Regions from separate parts of the Arthrobacter sp. 05T420 genome, predicted to be linked through region 4. Evidence: predicted binding sites of a transcription regulator. Region 4 holds the regulator's gene; each other region holds the start of a gene.
The links. Region 4 encodes HrcA, which represses chaperone genes, less so after heat shock. Its sites were predicted from a motif close to TTNGCACTCGNNNNNNNCGAGTGCNAA; they were not measured.
Positions count from the first base shown of each region.

Region 1: the regulator HrcA is predicted to act here: its motif matches at 1,481-1,507, upstream of groL (chaperonin GroEL).
Region 2: the regulator HrcA is predicted to act here: its motif matches at 1,254-1,280, upstream of AC1DEM_RS17385 (Hsp20/alpha crystallin family protein).
Region 3: the regulator HrcA is predicted to act here: its motif matches at 1,702-1,728, upstream of AC1DEM_RS04570 (Hsp20/alpha crystallin family protein).

Region 1 covers NZ_JBFTLG010000014.1:108,905-112,454, reverse strand. The annotation lists gene AC1DEM_RS14615 (cold-shock protein) at 1-54, shown strand, start outside; gene AC1DEM_RS14610 (ABC transporter substrate-binding protein) at 156-1,394, shown strand; gene groL (chaperonin GroEL) at 1,690-3,327, shown strand; gene AC1DEM_RS14600 (RNase H family protein) at 3,471-3,550, shown strand, end outside.
Region 2 covers NZ_JBFTLG010000018.1:70,666-74,215, reverse strand. The annotation lists gene AC1DEM_RS17395 (DUF2127 domain-containing protein) at 1-299, shown strand, start outside; gene AC1DEM_RS17390 (phophatidylserine decarboxylase associated domain-containing protein) at 308-676, opposite strand; gene AC1DEM_RS17385 (Hsp20/alpha crystallin family protein) at 748-1,176, opposite strand; gene AC1DEM_RS17380 (MerR family transcriptional regulator) at 1,356-1,697, shown strand; gene AC1DEM_RS17375 (hypothetical protein) at 2,395-2,634, opposite strand; gene AC1DEM_RS17370 (hypothetical protein) at 2,918-3,349, opposite strand; gene AC1DEM_RS17365 (hypothetical protein) at 3,352-3,550, opposite strand, start outside.
Region 3 covers NZ_JBFTLG010000003.1:122,347-125,896, forward strand. The annotation lists gene AC1DEM_RS04555 (hypothetical protein) at 1-275, opposite strand, end outside; gene AC1DEM_RS04560 (DUF3099 domain-containing protein) at 272-730, opposite strand; gene AC1DEM_RS04565 (beta-ketoacyl-ACP reductase) at 880-1,605, shown strand; gene AC1DEM_RS04570 (Hsp20/alpha crystallin family protein) at 1,786-2,205, shown strand; gene AC1DEM_RS04575 (SDR family oxidoreductase) at 2,355-3,119, shown strand; gene serB (phosphoserine phosphatase SerB) at 3,210-3,550, opposite strand, start outside.
Region 4 covers NZ_JBFTLG010000011.1:100,895-104,444, reverse strand. The annotation lists gene AC1DEM_RS12455 (DUF3097 domain-containing protein) at 1-528, opposite strand, end outside; gene hrcA (heat-inducible transcriptional repressor HrcA) at 858-1,871, shown strand; gene dnaJ (molecular chaperone DnaJ) at 1,935-3,065, shown strand; gene AC1DEM_RS12440 (16S rRNA (uracil(1498)-N(3))-methyltransferase) at 3,068-3,550, shown strand, end outside.

The DNA.
Region 1 (3,550 bases), on a different contig from region 4:
GAAGTCGGCGAGGGCGAAAAGGGCCCGCAGGCTGAAAGTGTCCGGCCCGCCTAGTGGCACTTGCTTTCGTTAAGAACGCCCCGCGGGACGCGGCAGGTCGCCCAGGAAGAACTTTGCCGCTGCGCCGCGCCCTAGTGGCTGGCACACTCGCGGCCGTGTCCCTGACGGGCTGCCTGGGACCTGCAGGCAGCGCCCGCGTGGCCAGCGCCGACGCCAGCGGCGACGGCACCCTGCGCATAGGGCTGATCCTGGACAACACGGGGCGGCAGGCCTTCCTCAACGCCCCACAGTTGGCGGCCGCCAAACTCGCCGTCAAGGAGATCAACGCGGCCGGTGGCCACAAGGGCAAGCTTGTGGAGCTGCTACCGGAAACCATCAGCACGGACACGGCTGCCCAGGCGAAAGCGCTGGTCGCCAGCAAAGCCGACGTCGTCATCGGTCCGACCGATTCCAGCCGCGCCCCTGCCGCGATCGACGTGCTGGCCAACGCCAAGGTAGCCGTCATCTCGCCGGCCAACTCTGCCAGCGGGCTCAGCAACTACAAGAGCGGCGGCTACTATTTCCGCACCTCGGCGGCCGACATCGCACAGGCCTCCGTCCTCGCCAAGCTGGCCCAAGACGGCGGCGCCAAGACCCTGGCCGTGCTACACGAGGAAGGCGACTACGGCAAGGTCGTCGCCTCCGCCGTCGCCGGTGCGGCGAAACAGTCCGGGCTCGACGTCGTGGCGGACGCGGAGTTCACTCCCGGCCAGGCACAGCAGGCTGCCGCCACCGCCAAGGCCGCAAATCCCGACGCCGTCGTCCTGGTCTCACGCGACGGCGCGCAGGGTGCCATCGCCGAACTGAACAACGCCGGTCTGGCCGGGAAAAAACTTGTCCTCAGCGACGCGGCCGTCAGCCGGTACGGCTCCGGAGTGGGCACGCGGGCGCTGGAGGGCGCACGCGGGGTCCTGCCCGGCGTGTTCCCCTCCGCCAGCTTCCAGAAGGACCTTGTTGCCGTTGACCCCGGGCTGAAGGACATGGTGTTTGCCGCCGAGACGTACGACGCCGTCATCCTCGCCGCCGTCGCTGCCGCCGCGGCCGAAGACGACGCCGGAACCTCCATTGCGGCATCCCTCGTCGGGGTCTCCGGCGGAACGGCGGCAGCTGGCGGAAATGCCGCGGGCGCCGGTCAGCCCGCCGGCCAGCCGCCGAGTGAGTCGTGCACGAGCTACCAGGCCTGCGTGGACGTCCTCCATGCGGGCAAGCGCCCGGACTATGACGGCCAGTCCGGACGGATCAAGTTTGATTCCCACGGGGACATCACCGAAGCGAACTACATGGTCTACACCTACGGCGAGGACAACCTGCCCACAATGACCGGCACGGAGAGCGCCAGCAGCAGTGGCGGCTGATCGCTCCTAGCGTATTGTGCCCGCGTGGCGGGCGGTTTGGGCCGGGCACTGCTTGCACTCTCCCCGGGGGAGTGCTAATTATTGATTTAGCACTCCAGCGCACTGACTGCTAACACGACGCCCGGTTCGCCCGGCCGTGAAGTGGGGCAGCCGGTCCAGGAGCTAAAGGAACACCTTGCTGGGGTGAGATCCCGGACCCAGCGGCATACAGAGGCCGCGGGGTAGGGATCGTCCGTCGCGGGCACCACAGCGAAGGTTCATTCTTAACGACTGTCCCGAAAGGACTACTGCCGTTATGGCCAAGATCATTGCATTTGATGAAGAGGCACGCCGCGGTCTTGAGCGGGGCCTGAACATCCTCGCCGACGCCGTCAAGGTCACCCTCGGCCCGCGGGGACGCAACGTCGTCCTCGAAAAGAAGTGGGGCGCCCCCACGATCACCAACGATGGTGTTTCCATCGCCAAGGAGATCGAGCTGGACGACCCTTACGAGAAGATCGGCGCCGAGCTGGTCAAGGAAGTTGCCAAGAAGACGGATGACGTCGCAGGCGACGGCACCACCACGGCAACTGTGCTCGCACAGGCCCTGGTCAAGGAAGGCCTGCGCAACGTCGCGGCCGGCGCTGACCCGCTGTCCCTCAAGCGCGGCATCGAGAAGGCTGTTGACGCCGTGACGGTCGAGCTCCTGGCGTCCGCCAAGGAAATCGAGACCAAGGAAGAGATCGCCGCCACCGCGTCCATCTCCGCTGGCGACAACGAGATCGGCGCCCTGATCGCCGAAGCCCTCGACAAGGTCGGCAAGGAAGGCGTCATCACGGTCGAGGAGTCGAACACGTTCGGCCTCGAGCTGGAGCTGACCGAAGGCATGCGCTTCGACAAGGGCTACATCTCCGCCTACTTCGTCACCGACGCCGAGCGCCAGGAAACGGTCCTTGAGGATCCGTACATCCTGATCGTCAACTCCAAGATCTCCAACGTCAAGGAACTGGTTGCTGTCCTGGAAAAGGTCATGCAGTCTTCCAAGCCGCTGCTGATCATTGCCGAAGACATCGAGGGCGAGGCCCTGGCCACCCTGATCGTCAACAAGATCCGCGGCACCTTCAAGTCCGTCGCCGTCAAGGCCCCGGGCTTCGGCGACCGTCGCAAGGCGCAGCTGGCCGACATCGCCATCCTCACCGGTGGCCAGGTCATCTCCGAGGAAGTCGGCCTCAAGCTTGAGACCGCCGGACTCGAACTCCTTGGCAAGGCCCGCAAGGTTGTTGTCACCAAGGACGAGACCACGATCGTCGAAGGTGCCGGCGACGCCGACCAGATCGCCGGCCGCGTGTCCCAGATCCGCGCCGAGATCGAGAACTCGGATTCCGACTACGACCGCGAGAAGCTGCAGGAGCGCCTGGCCAAGCTGGCCGGCGGCGTTGCAGTCATCAAGGCCGGTGCCGCAACCGAGGTCGAGCTCAAGGAACGCAAGCACCGCATTGAGGACGCTGTCCGCAACGCCAAGGCTGCTGTCGAAGAGGGCATCGTCGCCGGCGGTGGCGTTGCCCTGATCCAGGCCGGCGCCAAGGCGTTCGCGAACCTGCAGCTCTCCGGTGACGAGGCAACGGGCGCGAACATCGTCCGCGTTGCCATCGACGCGCCGCTGAAGCAGATCGCCTTCAACGCCGGCCTCGAGCCCGGCGTCGTGGTGGACAAGGTCCGCGGCCTGCCCGCAGGCCACGGCCTCAACGCAGCCACCGGCGAGTACGTCGACCTGCTGGCCGCTGGCATCAACGACCCGGTCAAGGTAACCCGCTCTGCCCTTCAGAACGCGGCTTCCATCGCCGGCCTGTTCCTCACCACCGAGGCCGTTGTAGCCGACAAGCCCGAGAAGGCTGGCGCCCAGATGGGCGGCGGCGACGACATGGGCGGCATGGGCGGCATGGGCGGTTTCTAACCACCCGCGCTAGCCTCCACCGGCTGTTCGACGACGGCGGTCCCACCTTCGGGTGGGGCCGCTGTTGGCTTTAATGCAGCCCCGGCCAGCAACCTTCCGCCGTTGTTGCGGTGGGTGTCGGCAGGGTCTGGCAGGATAGGTCAGTGACGATTACAGCAGCGGCCGACGGTTCGGCCTTAGGAAATCCCGGCCCGGCCGGCTGGGCCTGGTACGTGAACGACGA
Region 2 (3,550 bases), on a different contig from region 4:
TCGGTGCGGTCTACCTGCTGTTGCACGGGTTGGTCAAGGTGGTCCTCGTCTGGGCGGTGCTGAGGGACAAATTGTGGGCCTACCCGTGGATGATCGCCTTTTTGCTGGCCTTCATTGCCTACCAGAGCTATCAGCTCCTGGTCGCCTTCACCTGGGGGATGGTCCTGTTGACCGCCTTCGACATCTTCATTGTCTGGCTCACCTGGCATGAATACAGGGTCCACCGTGCCCGGAATGCTGCTGACCAACCCAGCGCTCAAGCTGCCCCTAAACCCTCAGCAGCCGGGCCGCAGCCGTAGCGTCGTCCTCAGGACTTGGCGGTCGCAAGCTTGGAGCGAACCCGCACGAGAGGTGCGCTCGGATCAAGAACGCCTGGTACACCGTTCCGCTGACAAAGTGATCCACCGACTCGTCCCGGGCGAGCAGGGAGCGTCTGGTCGACGCGGGTGAGATGCCGTTTGCGGTAGGGCTTCGACTTCGGAACCTGCTCGATCATCTCCGTCATGTAGAGCCGGACATCCGGATCTTTGGCAATCAGTTCCTGGAACTCCACGATCACCGGAGGCGGGGTGTACGGGTGGTCCCCGGCCTGGAGAGCGGGGACCACCGTGCGGGAGGCGCCGTCGGGGGCCGCTTTTCGCTCCGCAACTGGCGCGGTGGCGTGGCTGCTCTGCATCGCCCTTTACTTACTGGCGGCCGGTCGCAGTGCTCCCGGTCCTGCGGGCCTGACCTCCCCCCAGGGGTGGATCAGGCGGCGTTGAGTGCCTGTGGCTCGTTCTTCTCGGAGGTGATCTCGATGCGGCGCGGCTTGGCCTTCTCGGCCACGGGGATCCGCAGCGTCAGGACCCCGGCATCATAGCTGGCCTTCACCGCTTCGGTGTCCAAGGCGTCGCCGAGGATGAGCTGGCGGCTGAAGACACCGCGGGGACGTTCTGCGGCGATCAACTCGGTGTCTTCACCCTTCGGGTCCTTGCGCTCGGCCCTGACCGTGAGGACGTTGCGTTCGACGTCGATGTCCACGGAGTCCGCGGCGACTCCGGGCAGGTCGAAAGCGACGACGAATTCTTCGTCCTCCTGCCACGCGTCCATGGGCATGGCCGCGGGGCGGGCCGTGGTGCCTAGGACCTGCTGGGCGAGCCGGTCAAGCTCGCGGAACGGGTCGGTACGCATCAGCATGGTCTTCTCACTCCTTGCAGTCGATTTCTTCTCATTCCATCCAGCCAGTTATGTATCGTGGCTGGTATAGATTTTTTATAGCACTGGTGCCAGACTGGTGCAAGACGTTTTTTGGGTTTTATGAAGGGGCCGGGATGGAGCGGAATCCGGGGAGAAGCGCGGCTGTATATGCCATTTCCGTGGCAGCGGAGCTGGTCGGGACCGGGCAGCAGAACCTGCGGCTGTATGAGCGCCGGGGACTGCTGGAACCGGGCCGGACGGTCGGTGGAACCCGCCGGTACAGCGAGCAGGACCTGGAGATCCTGCGCAGGATCGGCGCCCTGCTCGATGACGGCCTGAACCTGGCCGGCATCCGCCTCGTCCTTGAACTTGAAGCGGCCAACAGGCGCCTCGAAAGAGAGCTCGCGGCGGCCCGGACACGGGAGCAGCGGGCGAAGAGCACTTCGACCAGTGCCGCCAGCCCGGGGACTGCGGGAACGAACGGCGGTGCAGGCCGCCGCGGACCAGGGTTCCGCGTCTAGGCCCGGACGCGTCCAGGTCCGGACGGTGGGACACGGATTTCCAGGATGCCGTCACTGTAGGAAGCCCTAACCTCACATGAGGGGCGCGGTGACAGGGCTTTGAGGGCGGTGACTGCGGCCCGGGTCAGGCGCAGCGGTGAGAGTGTGTCGTCAAAGCTGCGAGGAACCAGGCGGCCCGCTGTGGCCAGAAGCAGACAGCCGCCCGGGACGTGGGCCGGGGTCGAGGGGCATCGAGGACTGCCTCCCCTCCGCGGAACAAAGGTCAATCACGAAGGGCGGGCCAGGGCCAGCATGAGCCGTGATCATGGCCGGCGTTCGCGGTTAGCGTTTCGGACCGGCGTTCATCGAAGCCGCTGACTGCGTAACGGCCCGACAAAGCGCCGATCGAACGAACTGACCGGCGCTGAGCTGCACGTATCGGGGGCCTTGGCTCGACCAGCCTTTCGCTTCACTCCTGACCAGCATGGGCGCCCCTGCTGCAAATAGCCAGCCGGGCCGCTATGGCAACGTGGATTCGATGCACGGGACGGAGCCGAACCGCCGATGTGCTGCCGCTGACCCCGCACGAACCGTTAGGATCCTTGCTTCAATGAGCCGGCCCAAACCGGGAAAACGGAGCACGCCCGAGCAGGAGGGGTCCGAGTCCGGAGACAGTGTGCCCATCTTCGGATCCTCCGACGCTGGCGGAGCAGCAGCCCTACTGCTGTATCGGAGCCGCTACCTCGCACAGGCTGACGCGCGCCCCCGGAACGCCAATCAGGGTGGAGAGCGACCCGTCGTCTGCCTCCAGATCGAGGTGGATGAGGCGGTGCCGGCGGTGTTTGGCCACGACGGCGAAGCTGGTGTCGGCCAGCCGCAGGCTTTGTCCTTCGATGACTTCACGGAGTTTGTGCTTCGCGAAGATAGGGGAGATGGCCGGTTCGGTCATGGTGTTCATCCCTTTCATAAGTGTTGATTTCCGTTACGGTCGCTTCGTTCAGCCTCGTACCGCTGAGGCATGGTTTTGAGGTCTTCGAGGTCCCGGAGCAGAAGCATCCGACGGTGTTGTGCGCGCAGGCTCGTGGAGGTGGGCTCCGGTCCCTCCTTTTCTGCGCGCACCCTGGAACACCGCCGCCGCCACTGCGGCTCGGCGCCTGATACCTCAAGAGCTTCCCCGTCCCGCCCCGCGCGGATCCTCGAAAGGGCCTGGTACGGGCCGGATGCCGGCTGCAGTGAGCCGGTCATTCAGGCAGTTCCATCTGGAAGCCGCAGACGCATCTGAGGACCCGCATGGAGAGGTATACCTCCAGGTCGTCCTCGGCCGGGCTTTCGGTGGACCGGGGTGCGGTCAGCCGGCACGGTTCGGAGCCGGCCTTTTTCATGGGCTGTCCGCAGTGCATGTAGTGGCCGCCGAGTATCAGCACGTCGCCTGTTTGTTCCATCCGGCCCAGGACCATGGACAGGTCAGCGACCCAGGCAGGATGTTCACTGAAGCGCAGGCATCGGCTACACGTGTGGGTAACCATCACGATATCGGACGGTTGGTCGGGGAGGTGGGTAACGGATCTGATGGCGAGATGGCGGTCTGTGCCGCAGTTGCCGCACATCACCGGCAGCACGCCGGGCGGCCGCCCGGTGCCGTGGGGGAGGAAGCCGGGAACTCCGAGGGACATGATCAGCCGGCGTACGGGTAGCTGGCGAGGATGTAATCCGCTGCGGCGCGCCCTTTCATCCTCAACCGGCCCTTGTGGACATTGACCCGGCACAGGCGCATCCCTGCCCGGAAGGCCGCGGCGGGCCTGGGTGTTCTGCCCTGGAGCAGGCACCAGCTTGTGTACAGCCCATAAAGACAGTCCGGACCCAGGGGGCTGTCG
Region 3 (3,550 bases), on a different contig from region 4:
GGGTCGAGGGGCGCGGTCTCTGCGGAGAGATCGATGGGCTCGGCGCCGAGGGTCACAGTCTCTTTCCACAGTCCGCGCGTCTGGAGGTAGTCCTCAAGCCAGGCGCGGTGTTCACCGCACGCCAGCCAGATCTTGCGCCGCTCCGGGGCATGGATTTTGGGATTGTTCCACAGCAGCTGGCACTCCGCTGCCGTGCGGCAGGCCTTCCGGGAGCAGACGGTGCCGGGGGACGCGGCGGGGTCGCCGCCAGTCCCGGCCAGGTCAAAGAGGTTCATGAAGCTGCCCGTCCGTGGTCGTCGTCGTCGTTCTCATTATCGATCAGCTCGCCCTGCAGCAGCGTCCCGGAGCCGTCATCGCCGTCGCCGCCGTCCGCCGGGTACTGCCCGGCCGGGTCCGCGGGTGCGGCGTCCAGCTCTGCGAGCGGAGCATAGTCCAGGAGGGAGTCGCTATGGATTTCCGCCTTGTCGCTGCCGTTGGCGATCACCACCGCAACCCAGGGCAGGAAAACGGCGCCAAGCACCGGGATGAGCTTGAACCAGCCATCCACGACAAAGATCAGGATCAGGCAAACCATGCGGATGCCCATGGCGACGGCGTATTTGATCATCCGTTCGCGTATCTCGTCTGAGTGCGCGGCGGCGGCGTCTGTGATGCTGTGCACCTCGGTACCACCGGACTCGGCGTCCGGCTTCCCGGGCACATGCGCACCGGGTCGGTTTTTGAGTGTCACGGCTGTCAGATCACGCTCCCAAGGCTTACTTCGATTCTCTCACCATCGGCGGAGCCGCCCAAACGGATGCGAACCGGGCGCTAAGATCGGAGGCAGGAAAAATCCAGCCCCCAGCGCGGCCCTCCCTGCCGCAGAACCCGGAGCCCCATATGTCTGACACACCCACCACCGGCCGCAGCGTTCTCATCACCGGCGGAAACCGGGGGATCGGCCTGGCCATCGCCGAGTCGTTCCTGGCCAACGGCGACAAGGTGGCGGTGACCTTCCGCAGCGAATCGTCGCTGCCCGAGGGCATCCTCGGCGTCAAGGCGGACGTCACCGACGAAGCTTCGGTCGACGCTGCGTTCGCGGAAGTCGAGGCCGCCCACGGTCCCGTGGAAGTACTCGTAGCCAACGCCGGCATCACCAAGGACACCCTGCTGATGCGCATGAGCGAGGATGACTTCACCTCGGTGATCGACACGAACCTCACAGGCGCCTTCCGGGTAATCAAACGCGCGTCCAAGGGCATGATCCGGGCGCGCAAGGGCCGCGTGGTGCTCATTTCCTCCGTCTCTGGCCTGTACGGCGCGCCAGGCCAGATCAACTACTCTGCCTCGAAGGCGGGCCTGGTGGGCATCGCCCGGTCGCTCACCCGCGAGCTCGGCGCGCGCGGGATCACTGCGAACGTAGTCGCACCCGGCTTCATCAACACGGACATGACGGCCGAGCTGCCCGAGGCAACGCAGAAGGACTACCTGACCAAGGTCCCCGCCGGCCGCTTCGCCGAGGCCTCCGAGGTCGCCAACGTTGTCCGCTGGATCGCCAGCGACGAGGCGTCTTACATTTCGGGTGCGGTCATTCCGGTCGACGGCGGACTCGGAATGGGCCACTAGTCCCGCGCGACCCCGCGCGACGCCTGACGCAGACGCGGCGGACGACGGCGGTGTCCGCCGTCGTCCGCAGTCCGCTTGCGGCGGGCCTTTTTGCCCTTGGCACTCGGGCGCCGAAAGCGTGTAATGAGCTCACAGCCCCCGACCATGCCACGGCAGGGGCGTGGACCCAGGAGGAAAATCATGAGTGATCTCAGCAAGTGGACGCCCTCGGACATGCTGGAACCGGTCCGCCGCTTCCTAGATGGTGATCTGTCCATAGCGCCAGGGATCAAGATCGAACAGTTCCAAGAGGGCAGCACCCTGGTGGTTCGGGCGGAAGTGCCCGGGATCGACCCCGACCAAGATGTCGACGTCTCGGTCAGCGAGGGGATGCTCCATATCGCGGTGGAGCGGCAGGAAACGTCCGAGCACAAGAGCAAAGCCGGATACCGCTCGGAGTTTCGCTATGGCCGGTCCGCCCGCAGCATTGCCCTGCCCGCGGGGGCGAAGGAAGAAGATATCACCGCCACGTACAAGGACGGCGTCCTGGAAGTCCGCGCACCGGCTCCCGAGGTAGTGACGGGGGAAACGTCGAAGAAGATCCGCATTGACCGCAGCTGACCCGGCCGCGGGCGGGTTCCGGGTGTGACCCGTCGGAACTACGCCGCCGGGGCTTCTTTGTGGATGCTGAACAACTGTAAAGGCACGATCCGCTGGCATGATGGATTGCAGACCCACAGTATTTGGACGTTTGGAACAAAGGAGCTCGTATGGGACTGCTGGACAAGAAGACTGCGATTGTGACCGGTTCGTCGCGCGGAATCGGCGCCGACATCGCCAAGATCCTCGCCAGCGAAGGCGCGGCCGTCGTCGTGAACTACCGCCAGAAGGCGCCGCGCGCCAACAAGGTCGTCGCGGAGATCGAAGCCGACGGCGGCCGTGCGGCTGCCGTCGGGGCGGACCTGACCACCCAGGAAGGCGTCCAGGCCCTCGCCAGCGCCGCCATGGAGAACTTCGGCTCGCTCGACCTTCTGATCCTCAACGCCTCCGGCGGCATGGAGACCGGGATGGAAGAGGGCTACGCGCTGAAGCTGAACCGTGACGCCCAGGTGAACATGCTCAACGCCGCCGTGGCGCTCATGCCCGAAGGCTCGCGCGTGGTCTTCGTGACCAGCCACCAGGCCCACTTCATCGACACGGTGCCCACCATGCCCGACTATGAGCCCGTGGCCCGCAGCAAGCGTGCCGGCGAGGACGCACTCCGCGCACTCGTCCCGGCCCTGGCTGACAAGGGGATCTCGCTCGTGGTTGTCTCCGGCGACATGATCGAGGGCACCGTCACGGCCACCCTGCTTGACCGGTCCAACCCCGGCGCCATCGAGGCCCGCCGTGCCGAAGCGGGCAAGCTGTACTCGGTCAAGGAGTTTGCCGCGGAGGTCGCCAAGATGGCCACGGCCGACGTCGAGACCGGCCACACCGAATACGTCGGCGGCGCCGACTACTTCTCCAAGACTGCCGACAAGAGCTCCAGCTAGGAGCTCTCGCCACCGGAAACGCCGAGAAGGCACGTCGCAGCAATGTTTTGACTCAACATTGCCACGACGTGCCTTCTCGCGGTTAACGCATCAGACCCCCGCGATGTACCGCACGGCGTCGAGATAGGGAAGGTTGACGGCGGCGTCCGCGGCAGCACGGACGGCCGGCTTGGCATTGAAGGCGATGCCGATCCCGGCGGCGCCCAGCATGTCGAGGTCGTTGGCGCCGTCTCCCACGGCGATGGTGTGCTCCATGGGGATGCCCTCGGCTGCGGCCCACTCGCGCAGGTACTTCTCCTTGGCGGCCCTGTCGATGACGTCGCCGAGGACTTTGCCGGTCAGTGCGCCGTCGACGATTTCCAGTTCATTGGCGATCCAGTAGTGCAGCCCCAGGTCTTCGGCGATCGGCTGGAGGATCTGGTTGAACCCGC
Region 4 (3,550 bases):
TGGCACCAGGTGGTCAACGAGAACGCCGAGGCGGCGGCCGGGGCCCGGACCGAACTCCGCCACGGCGCCCGCGAGGTCGTCAATGCCGTGCAGGGGTTCGACGACGATGCCCTCCACGCGGAGGTCATCGCCCCATACCTTTTCCACCAGCTCGGCGTCGTGCTTTCCTTCCACCCAGATGCGGCTGGCCTTGGCCACCTGTGCGCGGTGCCCCGCCACCCGGACCGAGCCCGACGCCGTGCGGCCGGCACCGGAGGCCGGGGCCGCCTTCTTCGGGGCCGGCGGCATCAGTTGGATCGGCTGGCCCTCCAGCAGGAAGCCAAAGCCGAGGCGGAAGGACCGGGACTTGCCCCGCCGGTCCTCGAGCGCCACCACATGCATGCCGCCGGACTTCTCCACGCGGGTCACGGCTCCCACCCAGCCGGACTGGACCTCCTCGAGGACCATCCCGCGTTCCACCGGGACTTCCGGCAACTGGGTCTTGGCGGGGGCGGACAGGTCCTGGGGTCCCCAGTTCTGGTACGACATCTCTACACGCTTACTTTGCACTCGGAATGTACGGCGGTTGGTGGAACTCTCCGGGTCCGGAACCGGACCGCGACGGCGCGGCAACGGCAGCGGCTGCCACGGTCCCGGCACCGGCGTGACGGGAATCGCAACCCCGCGGGCCACGCCTGGAGCGAATCCAATGCTAACAACGCGGCGACTCATATTAGACTGGTTAGCACTTAGGCATGTCGAGTGCTAACCCTTGTCCGGAGACGGCCGTCTCTGTATTACCTCTGGGTACTACTTCTGGACGCGAACCGGACAACGCGGGCGGCACCGGCTGCGGGACCGTCGATTGGAGGTGGAGCGTGAGCGAACCGCGCAAACTCGAAGTGCTGCGCGCCATCGTGGAGGACTACGTCCATTCGCGTGAGCCCGTTGGTTCCAAAGCGCTGGTTGAGCGGCATCATCTTGGTGTGTCCAGCGCCACGATCCGAAATGACATGGCGGCGCTGGAGGACGAGGGCCTGATCACGGCGCCGCACACCAGCGCCGGCCGGATCCCCACCGACAAGGGCTACCGGCTCTTCGTCGACCAGATCTCAGCGGTGAAGCAGTTGTCCCAGGCCGAGCGCCGGGCAATCCAGGCGTTGCTGGAAGGATCCGAGGACCTCGACGACATCCTCGACCGGACCGTGAGGCTCCTCTCCCACCTGACCAACCAGGTCGCCGTCGTGCAGTATCCGCTGCTCAGCCGGGCCCGGGTGCGGCACATCGAGTTTGTGCTGCTGGCTCCCCGGAAGGTGCTGATTGTCCTCATCGCGGACACCGGCAAAGTGGAGCAGCGCGTCATCGATGTCGGGCAGGACATTCCCGACGACGCCCTGGCGGAGCTGCGCACCCGCTTCCTGGCGAGCCTCTCCGGGACCCCGCTGAGCCTGCTGCCCCAGCTGCTGCCCGCCGTCGTCGCCAGTGGCCCGCCCGCGCGCCGTGGTCCGGCGCAGGCGCTGGCCCGCGGCCTGGAGGCCCTGGCCACCACCAGCCGCGAGGAGCGCATGGTCATGGCCGGCACGGCCAATCTGGCACGATCCAATGTGGACTTCCCGCTCAGCATCGGCCCCGTGCTGGAGGCGCTCGAGGAACAGGTGGTCATGCTCCGCCTGCTCAGCGAAATGGCCGAAGACCCGCGCGGTGTGACCGTCAGCATTGGCCGGGAAAACCCCTACGACGGTCTCGCCGAGGCCTCGGTGGTGGCCACCGCCTACGGGCCGGACGCCACGGCCAAGGTCGGCGTCCTCGGACCCACCCGGATGGACTATCCCACCACCATGGCCGCCGTCCGCGCGGTGGCCCGTTACCTTTCGAGGATCCTGGGGCCCTGACGGGCCCGGGACCAACGCGACTTCTTGCCCCACCGGCAGTACAAAAAGGAAGAGATACAAACTTTGACCAGCCACTATGACGTTCTTGGAGTCTCCCGCGACGCAACGGGGGAGGAGATCAAGAAGGCGTACCGGAAACTGGCCCGGACCCTGCACCCGGACGTGAACCCGGGAGAAGACGCCTCGGACCGGTTCAAGGCCGTCACCCACGCCTATGAAGTCCTCTCCGATCCGCAGAAGCGCCGGGTGTATGACACCACCGGCAACGAGAACGGCACCGACAACGGCTTCGGCGGCGGCAGCTACTCGGGCCAGGGCTTCGCCTTCCAAGACATCTTCGAGACCTTCTTCGGGGCGGGCGGTGGCCAGGGCGGCCCGGCCTCCCGGGTCCGCCGCGGCCAGGACGCGCTGATCAGCGTGCGTATCGACCTCCGCGAGGCGGTTTTCGGCGTCAACAAGAAACTCGAGGTCGACACGGCTGTCGTCTGCCCGACGTGCGATGGCTCCTGCTGCCGCGAGGGCACCCACCCGGTGCGCTGCGACATCTGTGGCGGCAGCGGCCAGGTCCAGCGCGCTGTGCGCTCCATCCTGGGCCAGGTCATGACCTCGGCCCCCTGTGGATCCTGTGAGGGCTTCGGTACCGTCATCAAGGACCCCTGCAACGAATGCAACGGCCAGGGCCGGATCCGCAGCCGCCGCTCGCTGACCGTCAAGGTACCGGCGGGCGTTGGTACGGGCACCCGCATCCAGTTGTCCGGCCAGGGCGAGGCGGGCCCCGCCGGCGGTCCGGCCGGGGACCTGTATGTGGAGATCCGGGTCAACAATGACGCCACGTACGTCCGCGACGGCGACGACCTGCACGCGAGCCTCAACATCCCCATGACGGCCGCCGCACTCGGCACCGAAATTAGCCTCGATACCTTCGACGGGCAGCAGGAGATTGACGTCCGGGCCGGCACCCAGTCGGGCGAGATCATCACCCTGCGCGGCCTTGGTGTCACCCACCTCCGCGGCCACGGGCGCGGTGACCTGAAAGTGCACCTTCAGGTCGAAACGCCCGGCAAGCTCGACGCCGCCCAGGAAGACTTGCTCCGCCAGCTTGCCAAGCTGCGCGGCGAACACTTCACGGCCGGAAAGCTCGCGGCCAGCGGCGGCGTCTTCGCCAAACTCCGGGACCGGCTCGGTAACCTGTAGCGGTGAGTAACCCGGTCTTCTTCACCGCCCCCGGCACGCTGGATCAGCAGGTCCCCGGCTCCGCCTTCGTCCTGGAGGGCCCCGAGGCCCGCCACGCCGTCACCGTCAAGCGGATCGCCGTCGGCGAGGCCGTGGACATCGCCGACGGCGCGGGCAAACGGCTGACCGGCAAGGTGATGGCCGCGCTGCCCGGTGAGCTGACCGTCGAGTGCCTCGGCCTTGCCGATGAGCCGCGGCCCGGGACCAGACTGGTCCTGGTCCAAGCCCTCGCCAAGGGCGACCGCGACGAACTCGCGGCCGAAACGGCCACCGAACTGGGCATCGACGCCGTCATTCCCTGGCAGGCGGAGCGGTCTATTGTGCGGTGGAAGGCTGAACGGGCCGCGAAGGCGCACGCCAAATGGCAGTCAGTGGTGACGGCAGCTGCCAAGCAGGCGCGCCGCGCCTGGATCCCGGAGGTCCGGGCGGCAGTCGACGGCGCCGGG